3 regions of the Paenibacillus sp. FSL H7-0940 genome follow, and region 3 is predicted to be linked to each of the others. Evidence: riboswitches for the same ligand, from Rfam matches in the RefSeq annotation. Region 3 holds a riboswitch; each other region holds the start of a gene.
The links. A riboswitch is a leader RNA that binds a small molecule or an ion and turns the genes downstream of it on or off. The one in region 3 is predicted to bind thiamine pyrophosphate.
Positions count from the first base shown of each region.

Region 1: another riboswitch for thiamine pyrophosphate. It lies ahead of MHB71_RS22870 (ABC transporter substrate-binding protein); the one in region 3 lies ahead of MHB71_RS07280 (thiamine phosphate synthase).
Region 2: another riboswitch for thiamine pyrophosphate. It lies ahead of MHB71_RS20560 (ECF transporter S component); the one in region 3 lies ahead of MHB71_RS07280 (thiamine phosphate synthase).

Region 1 covers NZ_CP150280.1:5,202,886-5,211,146, reverse strand. The annotation lists gene MHB71_RS22900 (TetR family transcriptional regulator) at 1-419, shown strand, start outside; gene nfsA (oxygen-insensitive NADPH nitroreductase) at 412-1,155, shown strand; gene MHB71_RS22890 (TatD family hydrolase) at 1,347-2,153, opposite strand; gene MHB71_RS22885 (ABC transporter ATP-binding protein) at 2,259-3,167, opposite strand; gene MHB71_RS22880 (ABC transporter permease) at 3,205-3,963, opposite strand; gene MHB71_RS22875 (thiamine-binding protein) at 3,963-4,253, opposite strand; gene MHB71_RS22870 (ABC transporter substrate-binding protein) at 4,478-5,518, opposite strand; TPP riboswitch at 5,826-5,938, opposite strand; gene MHB71_RS22865 (NAD(P)-dependent oxidoreductase) at 6,083-6,838, opposite strand; gene MHB71_RS22860 (VOC family protein) at 6,855-7,241, opposite strand; gene MHB71_RS22855 (hypothetical protein) at 7,416-7,940, shown strand.
Region 2 covers NZ_CP150280.1:4,644,227-4,652,487, forward strand. The annotation lists gene MHB71_RS20530 (MetQ/NlpA family ABC transporter substrate-binding protein) at 1-42, opposite strand, end outside; gene MHB71_RS20535 (methionine ABC transporter permease) at 89-760, opposite strand; gene MHB71_RS20540 (ATP-binding cassette domain-containing protein) at 757-1,566, opposite strand; gene MHB71_RS20545 (PQQ-binding-like beta-propeller repeat protein) at 1,698-4,001, opposite strand; gene MHB71_RS20550 (energy-coupling factor transporter transmembrane component T) at 4,103-4,897, opposite strand; gene MHB71_RS20555 (ABC transporter ATP-binding protein) at 4,872-6,443, opposite strand; gene MHB71_RS20560 (ECF transporter S component) at 6,444-7,037, opposite strand; TPP riboswitch at 7,267-7,377, opposite strand; gene MHB71_RS20565 (pectate lyase) at 7,550-8,218, opposite strand.
Region 3 covers NZ_CP150280.1:1,633,026-1,641,286, forward strand. The annotation lists gene MHB71_RS07260 (hypothetical protein) at 1-75, shown strand, start outside; gene MHB71_RS07265 (hypothetical protein) at 72-623, shown strand; gene MHB71_RS07270 (hypothetical protein) at 610-1,593, shown strand; gene MHB71_RS07275 (ABC-F family ATP-binding cassette domain-containing protein) at 1,732-3,282, shown strand; TPP riboswitch at 3,358-3,467, shown strand; gene MHB71_RS07280 (thiamine phosphate synthase) at 3,694-4,359, shown strand; gene thiO (glycine oxidase ThiO) at 4,377-5,549, shown strand; gene thiS (sulfur carrier protein ThiS) at 5,546-5,749, shown strand; gene MHB71_RS07295 (thiazole synthase) at 5,752-6,519, shown strand; gene MHB71_RS07300 (ThiF family adenylyltransferase) at 6,516-7,565, shown strand; gene MHB71_RS07305 (response regulator transcription factor) at 7,685-8,261, shown strand, end outside.

The sequences.
Region 1 (8,261 bases), 3.5 Mb from region 3:
ATTTCTTCCCTGGGCATATGATGAACGCGCTGGCTGAAGAGTCCATGTCCTCGCCTGTGGAAGGTATCCGACGAATTATTGGTGAAGTTGTGAAGTTCACGATGACGGATCGGGAGATGAGCGATATTGTGCAGCTTGAAATTACACTGCGGACACATCGTACAGCTACCGTATTTCGTTTTCTAGACCCTGTATGGACCCGAGTGAGGGACCTGCTGCAAGAAGGAAAAGACCAGGGATTGTTCCAGGTCGAGTCCGTATCTTATGCGATGCTTCAGGTTATGGGTGTGGCTTTGGCGCACAAACGGGCCAAGAATTCACGATTTGGCTTTGATTATCAGGATATGAATACAGACGAGCTTGCTGAGCAGACAATTGAGTTCGTACTACGAGGATTGGGAGTGAACAGCCATGAATGAAACCATTGAATTGATGATGAAACACCGCTCTGTACGCAAATTCAAGCCAGACCCGGTAAGTGATGAGCAGCTTGCAGCCATTGTATCTGCAGGGCAGATGGCTTCCTCTTCAAGTAGTGTGCAAGCCTATACCGTAATTGCTGTGACTGACTTAGAGCAAAAAGCCAAGCTGGCTGAATTGGCAGGCAACCAGGCCTATGTCAATGAATGTCCGGTGTTTCTCGTATGGTGTGCTGATCTGTATCGGCTGAGTGATGCTGCGAAACGTCATCTTCCTGAAAAGGAATCGTATGCCGATTCAACCGAGAATTTCATGGTAGCCACGATTGATGCTGCACTTGCTTCCCAGAACGCCGCTCTTGCAGCGGAGTCACTAGGGTTCGGAATTGTATATATAGGCGGGCTTCGTACCCGGATTGAGGAAGTAGCCGAGTTATTGGGATTACCGGAAGGGGTATTTCCGGTGTATGGCATGTGTATTGGTGTTGCAGATCAGGAAACGGGAATTCGCCCGCGTCTGCCACTGGATGCAGTTCTGCATCGTAATCGTTATAATGCCGAGCAGAGCATCAAAGGTGTTGAGCAGTATGATGAGACAACGACGGCGTACATGAAAGCACGAACTAACGGTGAACGAACGACTCCATGGTCCGAACTGATGGCGAAGCGCCTGACTGAGCCGACAAGGTTGCAAGTGAGACCGTTCCTGGAAGGCAAAGGATTCTTGAAGCGCTAAGTTGAACTGAAGGTACTTTTAGGCGAACGCGTTGCTTCCTCAGGTTATTTCTGTCCTCTACGTTCTTGTGTAAATGGTTAGTTCAACTGATATATATAGTAAATTAGAAGTCAGTCGGTGGCGAAGCCGACTGGCTTCTTTGTGCTGTGCTGGCAGGGCATGCGAGTGTACTTGCTGTTACCTGATTGTACTCAAGTTAAGCCGTAGAAACGCTTTGTGTTCTGATAAAAAAGACGGGCGGCCCGCTCGGTTCCCATGCCAGTGATTTCACTCCAAGCTTGGATGACCTGTCTGGTCATGGCCGGGTGTGTCATTCGTCCCTGAAATGGTCCTTCGAAGGGCCAAGGTCCATCGGTCTCGGCCATCACTTGTTCTGATGGATATTGCCGGGCGAGTTCACGAATCTCTTCTTCATATAGAATATCCGGCGTGAAGGAAATGAAATAACCGTTGTCCGCCATACGCCTTACGGTTTGGCGAGATCCTTTGAACCAGTGGAAATGAGCACGTCGGAACTGATATTGCTCCAGCAGATCACAGACAATATCCGCATCATCGTATACCGCATGAAGGACAAGTGGTTTGTTATGCTTTTTGGCAAGTTGGATGAAACGTTCAAGCAGCATGATATACCCGCTCTGATCGAAGCGCTGCCCTGCCTGCTCAGCTTCCAAACGGTTGTAATAGGGAAGGCCGACTTCTCCGATGGCTGTGGCTTGTCCCATGTGCTTCTCGATCCATTGGAAGAATAGGTCCATTTCTGCAACGGACGGCAGTTCCTGTTCCGGATGGAAACCGAAGGCCGGATAGATGTTACGTGGATGTTGTTTTGCAAGCTCCAGATTGGTCTTGGCAGAAGCGAGATTCATGGACACGGCAATGACTGCTTCGACCTGCTGAGACGGAAACGATAGCAGCATCTCGCGTTGTTCGTCAGGGGTATACTGATCGAAGTGAATATGAGCATCAATTAATGGTGCAAAAGCTTGAGAATGCACGAGGGAATTCCTCCTTGTGTTCAGTTATATTCTAACTATGTTACGCAGAATTTCTTATGGTGGATCACCCATTAAAGGAAATAAATAACTTAAAAACCCGCACTATCAAGATAGGCGGGCTTTCTGCTGTTCTTCTTTCATCCACTGTGCAATCTGCCGTTTACGCTCCAAAAAAGCGGATTCCTCCGTAATTTCTTCTCGTCTTGGGCGATCAAAAGGAACATGTACCTCGTGCAACACCGTTGCAGGTCGGTTGGATAATACATAGACCCGATCTGCAAGTAGCAATGCTTCTTCGATATTGTGGGTGATGAACAGCACCGAGCGGCGGTTCTGTTCCCAGATATCGAGCAGCCAGCGCTGCATGTCGCTACGTGTCAGTGCATCCAGCGCGCTGAAAGGTTCGTCCAGCAGCATGAGTTCCTGCGGACTGAGCAGGGCACGCAGAAATGCAGCACGCTGCTGCATTCCGCCCGACAGCATATGAGGATAGGCCTGCTCGAACCCGGCAAGACCCACGCTGCTTAACCACTTTCGAGCCTCTGTAAGTGCTTCGGCCCCAGGTGGAGCACTTGAAGCTACTTCACCAGCAAGTAGTACATTATCTTCAATGGTACGCCACGGGAAAAGGGCGGGCTGTTGCGGCATATAACTAATCTTGCCACGCTGTCCCGTTACATTCTGACCGTTCATAAGCACTTGGCCTTCCTGTGGCTTCAGCAGACCGCCGATGATATGGAACAGGGTGCTCTTGCCACAGCCAGAAGGTCCAACGATAGCAACAAACTCGCCTTGCTCCACAGTCAGGGACAGGCCGTTCAGAACCGGTAGCTTGCTGCGCCGTTCACGGAATGATGCATGAACATTAACAACGTCCAGTGCAGGTGGAACCGGAGCAGGAGTCGTATTGGCAGGTCGATCAGACGTAGCTGGATGGAGTTTTACACCATGCTTTGGCTCCATCGCGTGTGCTCCTCGTCCAGGTTGGACTTGTTCATCCTGTTGCCGATTCATATGGTCATCACTTCCTAATATACAGATTACTTCTTTACTATCGCTTCTGTGGCCGCCAGCGCACGAGCAGCTTCTCCAGTAGGGCAATGAACAGGAAGAGCAGCAAGCTGAGCGCGACAATAATCATGATCGCCACGAATAAGCGGTCCGTGCGATAAGCGGACTTTTGCAGCATCATATAATAACCAATACCCTTGTCTGCACCAATCCATTCGGCGATGATGGCGCCCATCACGCTATAGGTAGCGGCGATTTTGACACCGGAGAACACGGATGGCAGCGCATGGGGAAGCTCCAGCTTCCAGAAGATATGATGACGTTTCGCACCAGCCATGCGCATATAGTTCATCATCGCCGCGTCAGTACGGGTCAAGCCGTCCATGGCCGCCACTGCAACGGGGAAGAAACAGACGAGGATGATTGTAATCAGCTTGGGCAACAGCCCGAATCCGAACCAGATTAACAGGAGCGGCGCGAGCGCGATGGTTGGGATATTTTGACTAAGAATAAGTAAAGGATACAGGGCTGACTTGAGAAAAGGGACCAAATGCAGCACCATCGCAATCAGTAATCCAACCGCTGTTCCAGCGGCGAATCCAATCAGCGTTAACTGAATGGTTGCGGAAGCGTGCATGCCAAGTCGTTCGGCCTGGGTTGCCGCTTCGCGGGCGATGTCGGACGGTGCAGGCAGCATCCATTTCTCAATATGGAAGAGGGAGACGGCTCCCTGCCATATCGCTATAAAGAGAATAACCGCCACAAAGGGCGGCCATACACTTTTGAAATAGGCAGGCATTAGCGATACTTCTCCGTCAGGGTATCCATGCTGAAGCCAGCAGGGCTATGGGCGATTTTGATCTGGGAGATGATGCTTGGGCTGCCAGCCTCCACAAGTACCTCGTGCATTTTACGGACAACCTCCAACAGTTCCTCCAGTTCCCCCTCCATCGTGGTATCAAGCGCGTTCACCTGATACTTCAAGCCAGATTGCTGAATAACTTCAATGGCGCGATCTACGTAAGGATAAGAGTTCTCGCCATTTGGCGTTTTCGGGATAACCTGAATACTAAGTAGTGTGCTTGCCATGAGAGATCACGGCTCCTTTCGTGATATATAAAATGAACTAATGACTGTTACACTTGCCACTTCGATGACAGAATAACCTTCCAATCGCTGTTATCCCCAGATTTTTTTGATTCCCTTTCTCTAAAGGGAAAATCCGGTGATAAAGGCGACCGCTTCGCTTTTTCACGTTATTTCTGTCCTCTCCGTCCTCGTGTAAAATTTAAGTTCGTTTTATATGAGAAATTTTATTGGGGTAAAAACTCGTTTGTATATGCCTTGCTCACATCGATCTGTTCATCAAGCAGTTTTTTGCTAAACATCCAGTCGGTGTAATTCCGCCACACTTCCTGTTTTTGCTCACCCCAGCGTGGGGCGTCATCTGTGTACTTTGGACTAAGCCATTTCTGGCTTGCCAGCACCAATTCCTTATCCAGATCCGGTACGGCCTTGATCAGAATGTTGGCTGCGTCTTCGGGATGATCAATTGCGTATTGATACCCTTCGGAGGTGGCTTTCAGGAATGCTTTAACCAACTCAGGGTCGTTTTGGATCGTTTGCTCGTTTGTTACAAGGACAGGTGTGTAGTAATCCAATGCATCTGAATAATCCTTCACATATAACATGTCGATGGGCTCCCCGCGCAGTTCGGCTTCAATACCTGTCCAGGCGTAGAAAATCCATGCAAAATCAATGTCCCGTTTTACTACGGTGAAAAAGTCGGCGTCACCCATATTAATGTTTTTCACTTTGGATACATCGGCTCCGTCGCCTTCCATAATGGATTGCATCACGGCTTCTTCGACTGGGGAACCCCAACCGCCATAGGTTTTACCTTCAAAATCTTTCGGTGATTTGATATTCCGATCCGCCGGAGCAGCGAACCCGGATGTATTATGCTGAATAACTGCTGCGATGGAGACCAATGGAACACCCTGTGTGCGGGCTTGAGTTACACTCTCCTGATAACTTACGCCAAAAGGCACTTCATTGGAGGCAACCATTGTATCTGCGCCACCGGCACCTGGTTGTACAATCTCCACGTTCAAGCCTTCGGCTTTATAAAAACCTTGATCTACAGCTGCATACAGGCCGGTATGATTCGTATTTGGTGTCCAGTCGAGCACCACTTTAATATCTTTCAGGGCGGTAGTGTCACCTTCGTTGCTGCTTTCCGTATTTGTGTTGCCGTTCTGCCCAGCTGGGGCAGCTTCTTTGCCACCACATGCGGCTACAGTCACCATAAGCACGCATAAGAGCAACAGTCCCATCGTTTTACGCCATTTCATCTGTGGTTCTCTCCTTCGGTATGTCCGGCCGATTGGCACGGGGTACTCCTTGGCTTCATATCCAATCATCTTGCATAAATCGACAGATTTATACCAGTTGAGATCCGGATGACGTTATTTTTGAACAAGTAAAACGTCCATCGATGTCATTCAAGGAAGCCAGACCGCGTTTAGCGGCAGTTTTTCTTGCAATATCAGGAAGGTGATGCTTCCAGTCTTATACTTTCTGATAGTAACAAAAAAAGCGCCCCGTATTCCGGGACGCGTGCAGGCGTTAGAGAGGTGGCGTTCAGCCATAGGGCTGTGCCATTTCGATATACTCCGATTCCTACGCTGGCATGATCCAGATCAGGTCTAAGGGTTAGTATCTTGGTGGGATACACTCTCAGCCGGCCAATTCCGACTCCCCTGGGAAACTATGAAGTTACGGGCATTACTAGGTGTAATTATAGGCCAGAGGGTGGGGCCTGTCCAGTCATGAACTGGATAGGGACACGTATAAGTTATCAAACAGGCCGTTATACATATGTATAACAGCCTGTTTGGATGTATTATTTTCAATAATTATCGTGGCGAATCATATAAGGCAATCTGACTGAGTGCAAAAGCATCGGATTTTGGGTCATAACCTACCTGTTTCTGAGTGGTTTCCAGATTTAATCGTTTAAACCGATTATTCGAGATCCCATGCAGTATGGTGAAGGGTTCCAGATCGGTAGTTGTAATTGCTTTGAACATCAAATCACACAAGTCAGCTGGACTAATATACGCGCTCATATCCCTTGCCTCCAGCACTGGTCCATCCGGTTGAAAATCATCATATGCACCTATACGCACCGCAACACTTTGTAAACCTTCGGTATACGCAAAATAGGAAGCGAGCGATTCTCCAAAACATTTGCTAACCCCGTACAAATTCCGTGGGCGTGTGGGCATGTCCGGATAGACTTGAGCATCAATGGGATACCCCTCAATCGTCTGTGCACTGCTTGCAAGAATGACTCTTCGTACACCTTGGTCTTTAGCTGCACGGAATACATTAAATGTACCTTTGATATTGATGTCCAACAACGATTCATAAAATCCGGCATTTGGGGAAGGATCTCCCGCCAGATGTACAACCACATCCATGCCTTCGCAAGCATGCTGACAGGCTTCGGGGTCTGTCACATCCAGTGTCATGATCTCATGGCCGGTCCCTTGATACGTATGCAGTCTGTCGATATTTAAATCCGTTAGTCGCAGGTGAAATGCCTCTGACAAGTGTTGGGACAAGTCACGTCCAATTTTTCCGGCTGCGCCGGTAATTAAAATGTTCATAAATCAACTCCAATTCTTAGCGCTGGAAGAACTCAATCCATTCCTTTTCAGGTCCATAGATGAAGAAATAGCGGTAACCGTTAGGCAGTGTGATAATCTCTCCGTCGATAAATTCGGCTTCGGTGGATTGAATGCGTTTGTACTCAGAATCAAGATCATCCACGTGGATCGCAAAATGGTGCACCGTACCTTCAGAAGGTAGCTTGTCGCTGTATCCTTGAATTAACTCAATCTCAGTCTCATTACTTCCATTGAAGCCAAGAAAGGCGAGCTGAATGATACCGTTGGTATGGGTCACCCGGTCTTTCAATTCAAGACCAACGATCTCCGTGTAGAAACGCAGCGTGGTCTCCAGATCACGTACGGCAATACCGACGTGGTCAATGCGTTTTTGAAAACTCACAATCAAAAACCTCCTTATGTAGTGAATGTTTCTACCATTTTAAGGGATATCATAGGGCTGTACTACATGGTTGTCAAATATAGTTTTAAATTGGAAAAATCACAATTGTTCACATAATGTTCACTTATGCGGAGGGTTTGGTCATCTCTATAATTACGAAGGTAAACAGAGAGGATGAGAGAATTGCCAACCAGCAAGAAGGAACAAATTATTTTCGGATTAATGATGTGTATAGGAATGGTCTTGGTCATGATGTTCTTCAATCTATGGCACAGTGGGTTACTCGGCAAGATGTCCCCGCTTGAAATACTGCTTCAATTCGTATTATGTTTTGTCATCGCGTTTCTGGTGGAGTCTTTCATTGTTGGCCCTGTGGCGAGAAAGATTGCATTCTCCTTGCCCTTCGACAAGTCCAATAAGATTTTAGGTGTGCTCGTCATTTCATTTTTCATGGTGATTGGCATGGTTCTGATCATGTCCATGTATGGAATGATCTCCGCATATCTCGCTGATCAATTAAGTGGGTCATCCGTACTCCGTACGTATCTCCATACCATTGCTCGTAACTTCAGCCTTGCGCTTCCATATCAGTTGATCGTTCTGGGACCACTCGTCCGATATGTATTCGGTAAATTCATCAAGGATAACGGGCCTGTATTGCCTGTCGTTAATAAAAGTGTGAGATTCGGCTGGCCCTAAGTATTTCCTGGGCAATCTTATGCAAATGAATAGATATTATTCTCACCTTTAATGAAAGGTGATGAGAGAGGCAAAGATAGGGCACTGCCGCCATATTACAGCGCTAACGAATCGAGGACACCTTATTAGGCCAGTTTCTAAGGGAATGAAAACCTAACGAATCTCAGCGGTGTTATTATGCAAAAAACCTCCAACGAGACATTTTAATTGAAGCTAATTATCTATAATAACGTCTCTAGGATTCGTTAGATTTCAAACATGCGGAAATGGAGGGGGATAGCGTGTGCTAGGTTCGTTAGAACAGAGTAACACTACAAAAAA
Region 2 (8,261 bases), 3.0 Mb from region 3:
CATAAGCATCATTTTCACTTTCATTTCATGTCTACCCCTCATCGTATAATCTGTATTGGTTATTCGTAATAATGCACGGTCCAACCGTTCAGGATCTGCGATCCAGCCAGTGGGACAGTCTGCTACCTGTGAATTGGATCATCTGTACCAGGATAATCATAATGATGATCGTAAATACCATAATCTCCGTTTCGAAGCGCTGATAACCGTAGCGAATGGCAAAATCACCAACACCGCCGCCACCTACAATACCCATCACCGTCGAGTAGGAGATGAAGCTAATCGTAGCTGTTGTGAGTCCCAGTACAAGACCAGATCGTGCCTCCACGTACAAAAACTTCACCACAAGTTGCATCGTTGATGCCCCCATGGAAGCAGCAGCTTCAACCACTCCCCTCGGTACATCCAGCAACGCTTGTTCCACCAGTCTGGCGTAGTAGGCAATTGCAATGACCGAGAGTGGCACGGTTGCCGCCAACGTACCTATGGACGTTCCCACAACAATCCGTGTGAATGGAATCATGAATACAACCAGCAGTAAGAACGGAAACGAACGAACGATGTTAACGATACTGCCGAGTACAAAGGACAGCGTTTGATTCTGATACCGTTGTCCTCTACGGAATAAGTACAGCAGTGTACCCAGAGGTAACCCGATCAGAACAGCTGCCGCAATGGAAATGCCCACCATAACAAAAGTCTCTCCGATCGCCTGCCATATCTCATGCTGATATTTCAGCACAGACTCAGGTAACTTCATGACTTGTCCTCCTGTTCTGCCTGACGGAACAGAGACGAACCTGTCATCCCGTATTCGTCACCCGCAAGCAAGGAGGTCAGCAGATCAGGCTGCGGAGCAGGGATACTGCTCACTTCCGCTTTAGACAACGTACGAACGAGTCGCCCATCCTTCATGACGGATATCCTGTGACATAGTCTGCGAGCCACTTCCATCTCATGCGTTACTACAACAATGGTCACGCCCAGCGTTTCATTGATATGTCGCAGCACATCCAGAATACCGTTCGTGGTCTGTGGATCCAGCGAAGAGGTCGGTTCATCACAGAGCAGCACATCCGGACGACTGGCCAGCGCTCGTGCAATTGCCACACGTTGCTTCTGTCCTCCGCTAAGCTGAGCAGGATATTGACCCGCCTTGTCTTCCAGTCCAACAAACCGCAGTACCTCAAGTCCACGTTCAACTCGCTGCGCACGGGGCATACCCGCAAGCTCCAATGGCATGCAGACATTGCCACTCACCGTTCGGTTACTGACAAGATTAAAGTGTTGAAAGATCATGCCAATGGATCTTCGTGCCTGACGCAGACTCTGTTCATTCATCTGGGTCAGGTGCTGCCCATTCACAACAACCTCACCATCATCCGGCTTTTCCAATCCGTTGAGCATCCGCATAAGCGTGGATTTGCCTGCACCACTCGATCCGATGATGCCATGTATTTCTCCTTGTCCCACTTCGAGGGACACCGAGCTTAATGCTTCGAATCCCTGACTTGCACGGGAACCGCGCTCGTTATAACGTTTGCTTACACCATATAATGAGATCATGGAGAGTCCTCCCGTGAATGATCATGCATGGTTCTTCAAGAACACATGAAGAAAGCCCGCACAGCCGATAACCGGAGCGCGAGCAAGCCTGTTCATTTATAATAAATCAACATCCCTTACGAGACAAGCTTTTAAGGTGAGATTGCCTCCTGCAGGCGGCTGGCTTCATATACACGAAAACGTCCGTTGGACGAACCCACATACACTTCATTACTGATCCGGTTAATCATTCCATTCTTCGCATCCCGGTCCCGGTGCTCCGGGTTTCCCATCACAACGTCATGTACACGACCTAACAGTGCTCCATTCTTTTTGTTCATTACGAGCAAATTCTCGTCCATGGGCAACAGCAACTGATCATCAATGACCAGATAACTTCCCTGATTCGTCGGATGCCTTAGTGTTGCAATCGTATCTTTGGCATTCCAACGCGTCTCCCCCGTTTTATAATCCACAGCCGCCGGGTAGCCATTCTTAATCACATACAACTGATCCTCTTCCACCAGTCCTCGTTCAATCTTGCCCTTGAGCGTCCAACGTGTTTTGCCTGTCTTGGCATCATACAGGGTAGTTGTAAAATCTTCATATTCTCCGTAATGATTGCCGTTCTTGTTCTCACGGATCAACAACATGCCATCATTCAGCTCCTCAAATCTCTGTCCTACCCGAGCAGGGAATTGGGCAAGCTTTTTCCCCGTGTTCAGATCAAGCAGAAGCCACTGATTATCTAGTGATAACCATCTTTCAGCATTCGTGGTTGCAAAGGGATCCAGACGTTCGATTCCATCAAAATATGGATCATTCACAAATTGTTCTATGGTAGATCGTTTAGCTTTCAAGCTCCATACGGTTCGGCCCGATTGCGGATCGGCTGCAACTAGCTTATTCTTTTCCCAATACAACACATAGGGGTCATCTGCACTCTTGTTCAATAATTCATAACCCGTAGCCAGTTTTCGCGTCCACAATGTTTTTCCGTTTGCACTGTCCAGAACCGTTAACCAACTGTTGCTTGAGCTCTCAACAACCGGGTTATCTACAACCACAATGTTCTTCGCAGCGGTGATGCCATTTAGTTTAAAATTTTGCTTAGGAGTGTACGTCCACATGACCTTTCCGTTCTTCAAGTTCAGATGACGAATACGATCCACGTATTTTTTCTTATCAGGGTCATAATCGGTGTAGATTGTAACGTATTTGCGCTCTGCATCCACCACTGCCTGCTGTCTTCCAAAACCCCCGTTGATCTCCCATAATTGCTGGCCGGAATGTCGGTCAAGGGCATATATAGAACCTTCGTAGTAACCCCCGCTGAATCCACCGTCATCCCCTTTCATCAGGAGCACATCATCCGTGGCTGCTTGTAAAAAAGTATAGTTAATATCCCCCTGGTTGGTCCAAACCGGTTTCCAAGGGATTGTCGTTGGCAGTGTTGTGCCATAGATTTTTGTTGTGAACCCATATTCATCCGCCCGACTGATGTTCCAATCGGAAACAACAGCATTTCGATTATCCTGTGCTAAATTCCAGCGTGTTCTGACCAGTCTGCCATTCTTGTTGAATGTGACCAGAAATTGCGCATCTTCCCGCTCATATCTCCAGGTCTGTCCAATACTCATTGAATAACCCGTGAAATTTAGATTGCTTGAACTCTCTTTCCAATCCGGCTCGCCTAACCACCCAGCCACTTGTTTGGAGGTGGTTGCCTTGTTCAGCTTCATATCTGTCAGATGGCGTATAACCGAAGTTGGCAGCGATGCCTCCTGATTGAACCAACCATCCGCCACATTCATCCGCTGTTCTATAGCCTGTGCCTTGATCCAGAAGAGTCCTGGCCGATACGTGGAGGATTCTTTATTCCAGACTCGTGGGGCAATGGATACCCCATACCAACCTTTCCACTTTGCAACAATAACAGCCTTATCTGTTAGCGCTTTCTCAAAAGACCAGGTTGTAGAACTATCTGGAGCCAGATAGAACTTACTGCCTGATTGGAGTGTGAAGCTTTGGAGAGCTGTTTCCCTCATGCTTCTACTCTCCTTCAGTGCATACCAACTTGGCAACCAAAAGTTTCCATGATCGGTTGACTTAAGCTGCACCCACTCGCCTCGAACCGAGGCCAACGTATACTTTTCGTTTTTTGTTGTATAGTATTCAATCCCCATCTGGTCAGCAGCCACACTGCCATCCCTTCTGTTTTTGAACAGAGGGATGTCATTAATAAGCGTAACGGTGTCTCCTTGTTTGTAAGCTAACTTTGCAGTTAAGACTTGGGAACTTGCCCCCAATGCTTGTGGCGTTGTAGCCGAAGCTTGTCCTTCAAGGGCGACCATTTTGGAATCCAGCAGCATCCAGCCCGTCAACAGCATAGCTGATAATCCAGTCATGGTAATCCATTTGTACCCCGTTCTCTGCCAATCAGGACCCGTCTTCACTCTCGTTCATCCCCATTCATTAGAAGCTATTTCCAATAGAGACGCAGTAAAAAGGAAAAAGTTACCGTTTACCTCAATATATTTCTATCTATCTGCCCGTATTACCTTACATCCACCATCGTAGCATGATAAGGGAAGGTAACCCCGATGTAATAAGCAGCTGTTAAGGTGAGCATATAATAAAATACAAACCACAGATCAGCTCGCGAATAGCCAATCTGAATGTAATACGTTCGGCTCGCGCCATCTGTGAACCCTTTCGCTTCCATCGCTACCGCCATTCGCTGTGCACGACGAATACTCTGTGCCAGCAGCGGAATAGCGTAACGCTTGAGTGTACGATACACATTCCAGCGAGAGCCGCGTTGCTGTGTTCCACGAATACGAATCGCATAACGGAGCGTCTGGAATTCATCCAGCAAAATGGGGATCATGCGCATCGCGGCCAGAAAGCTATAGGCATATTTTGCGGGAAGCCGCCACTGCTGCATCAGGGAATAAAACAGTCTCACAGGCTTGGTCGTAAGACCAAAGAGTAACCCTGCCGCGGCCATAGTCAGCGAGCGAAAACCCAAGTGTAGACCGCGATAGAAACTCTCTTCGGTTATGTGGATCAGTCCCCACTTATACCATGTGGTCTCGCCCTTACCAAACATCATCATGCCTGTAGACGTGGAGATAAACACCAGAATGAATGGTGATGCGTACAGCATCAATCTGTACCACGGATGACCTGTCCAGCACAGTAATAGCATCATCGCCACCGCAACGTTGGCCATTACATTCAGATTGTGAATGAGGATAACGATGACAAACATCATCGTCAGAATGATCATCTTTAATCCCGGATTGACATTATGAAGCCATGTTTCACGGTGAGGAAACGACAGTTGCATCAGATAACCTCCCCTCATCTACCGTCCAGATTCGGGTGCAATATCTTTTTACAATTTCACGATCATGGGTAACCATAACAATAGCTGTTCCCTCTCTCCGCAATTGCTCCAGTTGTGCTAACATGGCAAACGTATTGCGGGCATCCTGTCCAAAAGTAGGTTCATCCAACAGCAGTATTCGCTGCTCTCTCACCAGTGCAGAGGCAACGCTCAAGCGTCGTTTCTGCCCCATCGATAATTGGTAGGGATGGCGCTCGGACAGGTCGATTAATCCAAATTGATTCAGCATATGATCAGTCCTGACAAGTCTTTCTTCCGTTGTATGCCTGCCCCCCAGTAATGAGAATTCCACTTCTTCCGCGACCGTGTTGGTCACAAATTGAAACTCCGGGTTCTGAAATACAAACGCAATTCGATCTGCAAGCTGCTCCGTTTTGCCAGAAGGCTGACCGTCCACCTCATAATGACCTGTTGTTTTCAGGATATTCATCAGAGATAACAACAATGAACTCTTGCCAGCTCCATTAGCTCCGACAATACCAATCCAGTCTCCATGCCATACCTTGGCCTGCTCCACCTGAATGAAAGGTGTTTTCCCACGCCATCCGGTGAACTGCTGCAAGTCCAGTGCAGGCAGATAGGCGGGAGATACAGGCGAAAAGGATGAGTCGTGAGATATGGGGGATATACCCGGTGTATCGGATAAGCCAGACGATCGCTGTGCTTCCAAATTTGAGATGCCGTGATCCACACACACTTGAATCTCTCCAGAAGCACTTCCCTCTTCTTGCTTAGCTGCCTGCTCTTGCTCCTCCCATATGCCTGGATACCAGATTCCATAAGCCTTCAGCTTTTCCCGTTCATGCGTAAATACCTGCTGTGCTGGCCCATCCGCCACAATCTTTCCTTCAGGTGATAACACAATGATGCGGTCGACCATATCCACAATCTCGTTTATTTTGTGTTCAACGATGATGATCGTTTTGTCACTGGCGATCCGTTTGACCGTATCCCACACCTGGGAAGTCCCCTCATCATCCAGCAGTGCAGTGGGTTCATCCAAAAACAATACCTCCGGGTCCATGGCAAGCATCGAAGCAATCGCAAGACGCTGCTTCATCCCCTGAGACATGGACTGGATCAATACACGATTCTGTTCAAAGGATAACCCCACTTGTTTCAGATAATATTCAATCAGAGCAGGCATCTCTTCACGCGGAATATTTCGGTTTTCCAGAACAAATGCGATCTCTTCATCCGTAAAGGACATACAGAACTGGGTATCCGGATCTTGAAAGACCACTCCTGCTTGGGCGGGAATCCGAATATCATCACATTTCATCGGAATCTCAACCGAACGTGGTATCAGACCGCTCAGAATTTGCAATAACGTTGATTTACCGGAGCCACTTGGGCCAAGCAACAGCACTTTCTCCCCTTGACGCACAGAAAGAGACAAGCCTTGAAATACCAAGGCTTCCTCTCCCGGGAACTTGCATCTTAGATTTGTGACACTTACCGCTTGCGAATTCCCTTCCCCGTTCATCTAATCCAGCGCCTCATAATCTTGTTTGGATACCGGTCTGAGCGAACGCGTTACACCAGTCAGTTCCAATGCTTTGGCGAGATAATAAGCAAACACTCCAGCAATCAAGATGCTTCCAATGAAGCGGAATCCGATAAATAACGTATAGTTCCAGGCCGAGAGTGAATCAATATACCCGTACTGGTAATCCAGCAAAAGCGAAGCCGCTGCGGCTCCTATGGCTGCAAGACAGGTGACAAACAGATTGGTTTTACGATACAAAAATGCGGCGAAGAATATCTCGGCTCCCAATCCTTGCAACAGACCGTATACAAGTGTGGACATGCCCCATTCACTACCCAGAAAAGCACTTACCGTTGATGCCGCAACTTCGGCAAGAATAGCCACGCCTGGTTTACGAATGATAACAAAAGCAAACGTGCCCGCCATAAACCACATGCCGTAGATCATCTGCTCCGCATGAACGCCAAATGGTTTCATCAAGTCATATGTAGGTCCCCATATCTTGTAAATCACCCCAAACACTACTGCGATCACGATGGTTACCAGAATATCCGTTAGTTTCAATCGCTTGTTGCCTGCTGTTGTTGCCATGTTCTCTACGTCCTTCCTTTGTTCCCTGTGAGGGTTATCAAAATAAACGAAAAAGCCTCCCCGGTTCCGGGCAGGCCTTACGTACAGTGTACAATCCTCACAATGATGTATTGGATGGATGTCGAAAATACGGAATATCAACCAGCACCCCTCCGTCATGGCAGATACACCACCACAGTTCAAAGAGGTCTGTTGTTCATCCACGTTCATTCCCACAATTCACCCTTACATATCGCAAATCCATGTTCTCTACGCTGGCATTACCCAGATCAGATGTACGGTCAGCGGCACAAGGCCACTCTCTCAGCCCAACTTCATTGAGCTCCCGGTTCACTTATTTCATTGCTTCTAATGTACATCAGATGGGTATTTGTGGCAATGGTCTCTACAAAAATCAAAAGTTGGCATAGGAAAAGGCATCCCCCTGGATGCCTTTTGGACATACTTCACCATGTGAAATAGCTACCTTATCCGTACACGCCTTCAATCCGTATTCCAAGGTATCCCTGTTCTTAATATTGCGTGTTCCCAGACTGGCTCGTTTTCCCCGAAGCAAACCCCTTGAACAACGTTGGTACTTTGGAATAACGGGTATTCGTAATTTTCCCTTGTGATGTGCTGCTGTCTGTACGCATAATCGAATCTTTCACATTGGAAATGTTAGAGTTATCCAGCGTCATGTTAACTGCAAAGGAAGTTCCACCATTTTGGCGAACCAGTTTGCCAATATCATCTGCACGGAAATTTTTGATGTTAATTGTTCCAGCTGCATTCATCTGGAACACTTTATCATAAGCCTTATACGCTGCCCCACCGGTAATGTTAACCGTTCCGGCAGACTTCAATGTCAGTGCATCCTCGCCCACGTCCTGCCAGACCACATTCGATATATTACAGTTGCCATAACAGTGAACACCATCAGCAGCTGGTGATCCAATGTTTACGTTTTTGAGCGTGGCCCCTGCCTCCAGACGGAAGACTGGCTTCTGATTTTCTGCTTGAGATCCGTCGCCCAGTGTGGAAGGATTGGCTACAAATGTTTTACCTTGGCCGTCATAGGTCGTGCCCTTTGGAACCACAATGGTTGAATTTACAACGGTAGGTGCAGCCGCAGCCGGAACGGCACCAAATATAGAAGCAACCAAACCAGCGGACAGCAACAACGTCAACATTTTTTTCATAACTTTATTCCTCCCTTATTCTCTCGTTTTTTGGTAGTGTACA
Region 3 (8,261 bases):
AGACCAGAGTTTATACGAAATGAAACTGGAGAACTGCTCAAGATTGTTTTTTGGAAGGAGGCGAGTGTGAATTGATTAATGCCGCATCCAAGCTGCTTGCCGTATTGCTCGCAGTCCTTCTGCTCTATGTGTACCCAGCTGCTGAAACAGCCGATCGGCAGGATGATATAGCACGTATGACGGCTGTTCAGAATGTAACACGTTTTGTTGATGCTGTCCGAACGAAAGGGTATATTTCACCTCGAATGTTGGCTGATTTTGAGGAGCAACTGGCCCAGACGGGCAATGTGTATGAGGTGTCGATGGAACATTTACATAAGAAATATGTACCTCACTATATAGACCCGATGGACAATAACAGTTTTAACGGGACCTATGAAGTGGTGCAGGATGGATATTATTCGGCTCAGATTCGAGAAAGACTATTCCCATCCTCAGGTGTGATACCGGTTGATGATCCTGGCCGAAGATATACGTTGACGACAGGGGATTTTTTCACCGTGACACTCCAAAATACAAATCGTACACCTTCCATGCTCATTCGTGAATGGTTGAGTGGTACGGCTCAGGCTTCAGCAGTATTTGTAACATACGGAGGTATGGTCCTCAATGAAGATTACTGAGCTATCCATTGTATTTGTGCTGATCTTTTTCCCGCTCTTCTGGATCATCTCACTCCATACCCAAGATGCCGAGGAGGCTCAATATCTTGGCCAACGATACAGATCTGTACTTCAAACTGCAGTCATGGATGCAGGTGCAGTGATGCATCAGAATGAGAAACAAAATGATGAAGCAGGTTATGATTCAACCAAGTTTGTTAAAGCCGATAAGGAACTTGCCTTGTTGACATTTACGCAGACGATGGCTTTGAATATGGGGATTCAGGATGATCCCGCAGCTATTCGGAACATGTTTAATTACATTCCTGCCGTACTTATTCTGGATTATGACGGCTTTTATATGTTGTCCACAGAAACAGAGTTGACAGGTAACCTTGAAGATTCTTTCAAGCGAGTATGGAGTCCCAAGAAACCTTATACATATTCAGATTCTAATGGTAACAGTATTAACTTTACACTGGACGACTACGTATATGCCTACGACGCAAATGCAGGGAAATGGATTGAGGGATTCCAAAAAGAACTCGCTGCTAGCTCTCAGATTCCTTTACTTCAGAATACCAGCGTATTTGAGCAAGTTAGACAAAGCCGGATTGTGACTACTGTGCAGGATGATCTGGCTGATGTGATTAACCGCCATAATGAGTTTGCCAGAAAGAACGGTATTTCCTATACGTTTACGATGCCCCTGATTGCGCAGGAAGATTGGTACAACTCCATTAACGATACAGGGATTATGGCCTTTATCCAAGGTATAGGTGTGGGTGACCAAAAGATCAACAATTATGCGATCGGTGGAGGCAGACTTGTGAAGAAAACGGCCATCGTAGGTGGGGTAGATCCTTTAACGGGTATCAAGTACTACTATCCCTCCACATGTGGTAATGGTTACCGTGCTGAAGAGGTGTTTACAGACGCAAGACAAGCAGCTGCACAAGGCTATTTCGAATATAAATGCTCTAATCGTTAGGGTAGCCTGTATGACAAAATCATGTAAGAGGTTCCTGAACTGTTTACATTACTTTCAGAAAAGACGGGACCTGTGCTAGAATAGGGTTTCGGAACAATAATAAAAGTAATGTCTAATAGATAGGAGCAACCTCATCTTATGAGTTTATTGTCAGTAGAGAACGTAAGTCACAATTTTGGAGATCGCACGTTATTTAAAAATGTATCGTTTCGTTTACTTGCCGGAGAGCGTGTAGGACTTGTTGGTGCCAATGGTGTGGGTAAATCCACATTAATGAACATCCTTACCGGTAAATTGCTTAAAGATAGTGGAAAAGTGGAATGGACACCTAAGGTCCGTTACGGATATCTGGATCAGCACACGAAGCTTACCCCAGGCAAAACCATTCGTGACGTTCTTAAAGATGCTTTCCTTCCGTTGCTTGAATTAGAAAAAGAAATGATGAATATAACGGACCAGATGGCAGATGCAGATCCAGATAAGCTAGAGCAGTTGCTGGAAGAGATGGGCGATATTCAGGAACAACTGGAACAGGGCGACTTTTATCTGATTGACGTAAAAGTGGAAGAGATGGCCAATGGACTTGGTTTGTCCGCAATTGGTCTTGATCGGGATGTCGCAGCTCTAAGTGGTGGACAACGTACAAAGGTGCTTCTTGCCAAGCTTCTGCTTGAGAAGCCTACAGCCCTTTTGCTGGATGAGCCGACCAACTACCTGGATGTAGAGCACATTGAATGGTTGTCACGTTACCTGAAGGACTACCCTCATGCGTTCCTCTTAATCTCCCATGACACGGAATTCATGAATGAAGTCGTAAATGTCATTTATCATTTGGAATTTGCCAAATTAACGAGATATGCAGCGAACTATAACAAGTTCCTCGAGATGGCTGATATGAATAAAGCCCAGCATATTGATGCGTACGAGAAGCAGCAAGAGTACATCAAGAAGCAGGAAGATTTCATTCAGCGTAACAAGGCGCGTGCTTCAACTTCAGGTCGAGCGAAGAGCCGGGAGAAACAGCTGGACAGAATTGAACGTATTGATCGTCCAGATGAAGCGGCCAAACCAACGTTCAAATTCAAGGATGCCCGTGCGAGTAGCAAAACGGTCTTTGAGGGCATTGATTTTGAAATTGGATATACGTATCCTTTGCTGCCTAAGATGACAATGACAATTGAACGTGGTGAGAAAATTGCCATCGTAGGTTGTAATGGTGTGGGTAAATCGACGCTGCTGAAAACCATCTTGGGCAAAATATCTCCACTCAGTGGAAAGACCTTTTTGGGAGATTATCTCGAAACGGCCTATTTTGAGCAGGAAGTTCGTGCTGGAAATATCACGCCGATTGAGGATGTCTGGAATGAGTTTTCACATTTGACCCAGAATGAGGTCCGGGGTCATCTCGCTCGTTGCGGGTTGAAAAATGAGCACATTACCCGTCCGCTTAACATGCTGAGTGGTGGAGAGCAAGCCAAGGTTCGTTTATGCAAACTCTTGATGCGTGAAAGCAACTGGATTTTATTCGATGAGCCGACGAACCATTTGGATGTCACAGCTAAAGCTGAGTTACAGCGTGCCTTGCAAGAATTCAAGGGAACGGTGTTGCTGGTATCTCATGAACCTGATTTCTACGAGGGTTGGGTTACCAAAACATGGAATGTTGAAGAATGGTCTGAGAAAAACTAGACAATTCAAGCAACGCTTAATAGAAATGAACGGTGACAAAAAAATCCTTCTATGGTAACATAGGCTACAACTTCATATGAACACTAGGGGGGCCACACGATGTGGCTGAGATGGAAGAATGCGATTCCGGACCCTTTGCACCTGATCTGGATCATACCAGCGTAGGGAAGTGGCGAGCGCGTTTCAGTGAATGACGTGAGCAAACGGCAATTCGGAAGGATTTCAACCGTCTGCTTAACGAATTGAAACATGCAGTTGCGTGTATAACGTTATGGCTATAAGGTCTATAGCTTTATTGCACGAAATGAACTGTATGTATCAGTCAGTCATCTGGTCCTATAATTAATACGCAGCCACTCCCCTACGGGAGTGGCTTTTTTGTGTTTTCATAGCATTCACACATGGAAGGGGATGAACAGTACGGTAAGTTCTCATGAACATGTTCACGAATCATTTGAATTGCATGTTGTATCTACGGGTGTAGGGAATCAAGCATCTTTTGTAAAAGCTGCAAAGGACGTTTGGCCATGGGTGGACTACATCCATATACGAGAGAAACAACTCTCGTGGCAACAAAAGATCGGTTGGGCTGAAAGTCTGCGTGGTGTTGGCGTTCCGTCTTGTCGCATCGTTATCAATGGTTCAGAACTGCCACCACAGAATGACATCTATGGCGGTGTACATTGGGGGCAAGAGGCTATACGTAACTACAACCCTGCTGTTATAAGCAATGTCCAGCGACTTCGTCTGGGTGTATCTGTTCATTCAATCGATGAGGCAAAAATCGCTGAAGAACGGGGAGCCGATTACCTTTTCTTCGGGCATGTCTACTCAACCAACAGTAAGCCTGATCTTGAACCAAGAGGATTATATGCTCTGGCTGAAGTGTGCTATGGTGTCTCCATTCCTGTCATGGCGATTGGGGGCATCGAACCGGGAAACATTCACGCTATTCGCTCTGCAGGCGCACAGGGAGTCGCTGTGATCTCGAATGTATGGGCGAGCGATTCCCCGGATCGGGCAGCTGCATCGTTAAGGCAGGCTATCGTTGTTGCTACAGAAAGTCTGAGTCGCTGAATCAAGGAGATGTGAGGATGAAAAAGATCATTATTGATAGACCGGATAAGATTCATGCAGAAACGATTATTGTAGGCGGAGGCGTTGTTGGATGTGCCATTGCGTATGAGCTTGCTTCCCGTGGACAGGATGTGCTGTTACTGGAGCGTTCGGCGATTGCAGGAGGGACTTCTTGCGCAGCGGCTGGGATGCTGGCAGCAGACAGTGAGGATTTTGCTCATCCTTTGATGGCTAAGCTTGCCAGGCAGAGCAGGCAGTTACTTATCGAGCAACAGGTGCTAATGGCTACACTCAGTGAGGTAGAGACTGGTCTGCAACGCCAGGGATTCCTAACTCCTTTTCGTTCATACAGTGAATTAAGTAGTTATAAGGACAATCGGAAGTTTGCGTTGTCTGCTTCTGCTGATGAGGTGTGGTGGGACCGTTCCGTTGTGCAACAGGAGGCATCATGGCTTAACAGAGATACGTATGGAGCCTACTACAGACCTTACGAGAGTGAGATTCTTCCTGTCCATCTAACGAAGGCATATGCTGAATCCGCTCAAGCATTGGGAGCACGGGTTATGGAGGACATACAGGATATACGTGTGCAAGCAAACGAACACGGCGTGCAGGGGATCACCACATCGATCGGTGAGATGAAATGCAAACATGTCATTATAGCGGCTGGATTACAGAGTGAAGAGTTGATGAGACATGTGAATCTGAGCTTGCCTGTGTGGTCGGTAAAAGGTGAAATAGCCGCCGTTCAGTTCTCAGATGAACATGCAGGGTACAGACCTGATAGAACGGTGTATGCAGAGGATATCTATATTATTCCCAAAGCCAATGGAGAGGTTTGGCTTGGGGCAACCAGTCTGCCAGGCAGAACGGATTTGAACGTTTCTGTACAGGGTGTTCAGAAGCTGCTAACAGCGGCTACCCACTGGGTGCCTGGGATGAAGGAAGCACAATTTATACGAGCGTGGGCAGGCGTAAGACCGGCAACTCCCGATGGACTGCCTTATATAGGTGCTTGCAAGAGTATACCCGGGTTGTTTGCCGCCTTTGGACATTACCGCAACGGTATCTTGCTTAGTGCGATAACAGGCAGGCTTATCGCTGAGTTGCTCGCTGGCAAAAGCTCAGAAGAACTCGGAATTGAGGCGCTGAGCCCTGAGCGATTGAACAGAAAGGGAGTGGTGCAGTGAATATCATCGTTAATGGTCAACGGATGGAGATTGAAGACAGATTGAATCGTGTGGATAAATTACTCCAATCTTTTGATTTGCAAGTCAAGACTGTAGTTGTAGAGCTGAACAAGCATATTTTAACCCGTGAGTATCATGAAACGACGGCATTAAGAGAAGGCGATCGAATTGAGATTGTACATTTTGTAGGAGGCGGTTGATGATGTTGAACATTGGTAAATATACGTTTGAGTCCAGATTGTTGCTTGGAACAGGTAAGTTTTCGGATCTGGAAGTGCAAAGTCAGGCTGTGGAAGCATCTGAAACGGAAGTTTTGACCTTTGCTGTTCGTCGTCTGAATCTGGAAGAGCGTAACCAGAAGCATTTCCTGGATACGTTGGATCTGGATAAATACACACTTCTTCCGAATACGGCAGGGGCTTTCACTGCGGAAGAGGCGGTGCGGATTGCCGAGCTTGCGCGGGCTTCAGGACTTTGTGATATGATAAAAGTCGAAGTCATCGGAGATGGAATGACGTTGCTCCCAGATCCGATTGAAACGTACAAGGCTTGCGAAATTTTGCTGGAAAAGGGCTTCACGGTATTGCCTTATATTTCGGATGATGTCATTCTGGCCAAAAGGCTACAATTACTTGGCGTACATGCTGTAATGCCTGGCGCTTCTCCCATCGGAGCTGGTAGAGGTATCATCAATCCCTATAACCTTGAGATCATCATTGAGCAGGCCGTTGTACCTGTAATTGTGGATGCAGGATTGCGCTCCCCAAAAGATGCTGCTTATGCGATGGAACTTGGTGCCGATGGCGTATTGTTAAATACAGCCGTATCCGGATCAGGGGATCCAGTGAGCATGGCTAAAGCGATGCGATTGGGGGTAGAAGCGGGTAGATTGGCATATGAGGCAGGCATGATTCCCGTAAAGCGTTATGCAGCAGCCAGTAGTCCGGTGGAAGGAATGGTTCATACATGACAGATCAATTAACATCTTCCGAGCGGGCCGATCGTTATTCCAGACAGGAACGGTACGCGCCACTTGGCAAGGAAGGCCAGGCCAGATTAAAGGGCAGCAGAGTTTTAATTGTAGGCGCTGGCGCACTCGGAACAGGAATTGCAGAAACGTTAGTTCGTTCAGGAGTCGGACACTTAACGATTGTGGATCGTGATTATGTGGAGTGGAGTAACCTGCAGCGGCAGCAATTATATGTAGAACAGGACGCGATGGAGCGGATACCGAAGGCAATGGCGGCGGAAAAACGTTTATCTGCCATTAATTCCACGGTTCATGTGGAAGGGAAAGTGTTGGACGTCAGAGTAGATGAGTTGGAAGAACTCGTTCAGCATACAGACTTGATCATGGATGCAACGGATAATTTTGATACTCGGCTACTCATTAATGATATGGCACAGAAGCACCGTATTCCCTGGATTTATGGTGGATGCGTAGGTAGTTACGGTATTACCTATACATTTATGCCTGGAGATACGCCATGTTTAAATTGTTTGCTGGGTGAAGTCCCTCTGGGTGGAGATACTTGTGATACGTCTGGCATCATACCTCAAGCCGTACAGATGGTAACGGCGAATCAGACCGCAGAAGCGATGAAGTTACTTAGTGGCAATGCAAATGCATTGAGACGTAAGTTATTGTCATTTGACGTGTGGAGGAACGAATACATATCCATTAATGTGGATGGTGCGAAAAAGAAAGACTGTCCTTCCTGCGGTACTTCGGCAACGTATCCATATCTTTCTGCGTCCAATCTGGAGAAAACAGATGTGTTGTGTGGCAGGGACACCGTTCAGATCCGACCTGCAAGGCGCATGAATCTGGATCTTCAACATACAGCGGAACGTCTGGATAGACTTCAAGAAGGAAAAGTGGAATCCAATCCGTTTCTGGTTTCTTTTACAACAGGAGTCCATAGAATGGTCATTTTCCAAGATGGACGTGTCCTCGTACACGGAACAAAAGACACAGCTGAAGCACGTACGCTCGTCCATCGCTACTTTGGTTAAAGCAAGAAAGAAGCAAAGTCTGTTCCCTTGAGGGAATGGACTTTTTCATTTTACGGCATGCTATCTGTACCAACCATTGCTGCGAGCAGTGGGGATAGAGACAGGCCGGGTGAAAAAGAGTGAAAACAGCCATTTTGCTGATTGGAGCAGGAGAGCAGGTCAGCCTTATGCAGGATGTTTTATGTAGCGAAGGGTATGAGGTGCAACGAATGGGGTGGTCCGAACTAAACCAATCCGTCGAGCCTTCGTTGTTGCATATTAACCTGATCATCCTGGTAGACCGGGAAGAGGGGAGGAAACATTGTGGCCAGGCTCAGAAATTAGAATTAAAACGATGGTTAGATAAAGGTCAGGTTATACCTCTACTGGTTATTACTTCAAATGCATCTCCTGAGTTCATCGTGGAATGGCTGGATTATGGAGCTAATGACGTGATGGAGGAACCTATCCACATGACCGTAATGCTTGCCAGAATACGAAACTTATTGCGTGTTTTTGCGAATGCAACACCAGAGGGCGAAGAAGTAATTGTAGTTCATGATCTTAAAGTGAATTTGCGTTCAAGACGGGTAAATCGTGCGGGTGAATACCTGACATTAACACCAAAAGAGTACGAATTGCTGGAATTTCTGGCCCTGCATGTGAATGAAGCATGTACCCGGAGTGATATTTTGCGGGAAGTATGGGGATATGAGT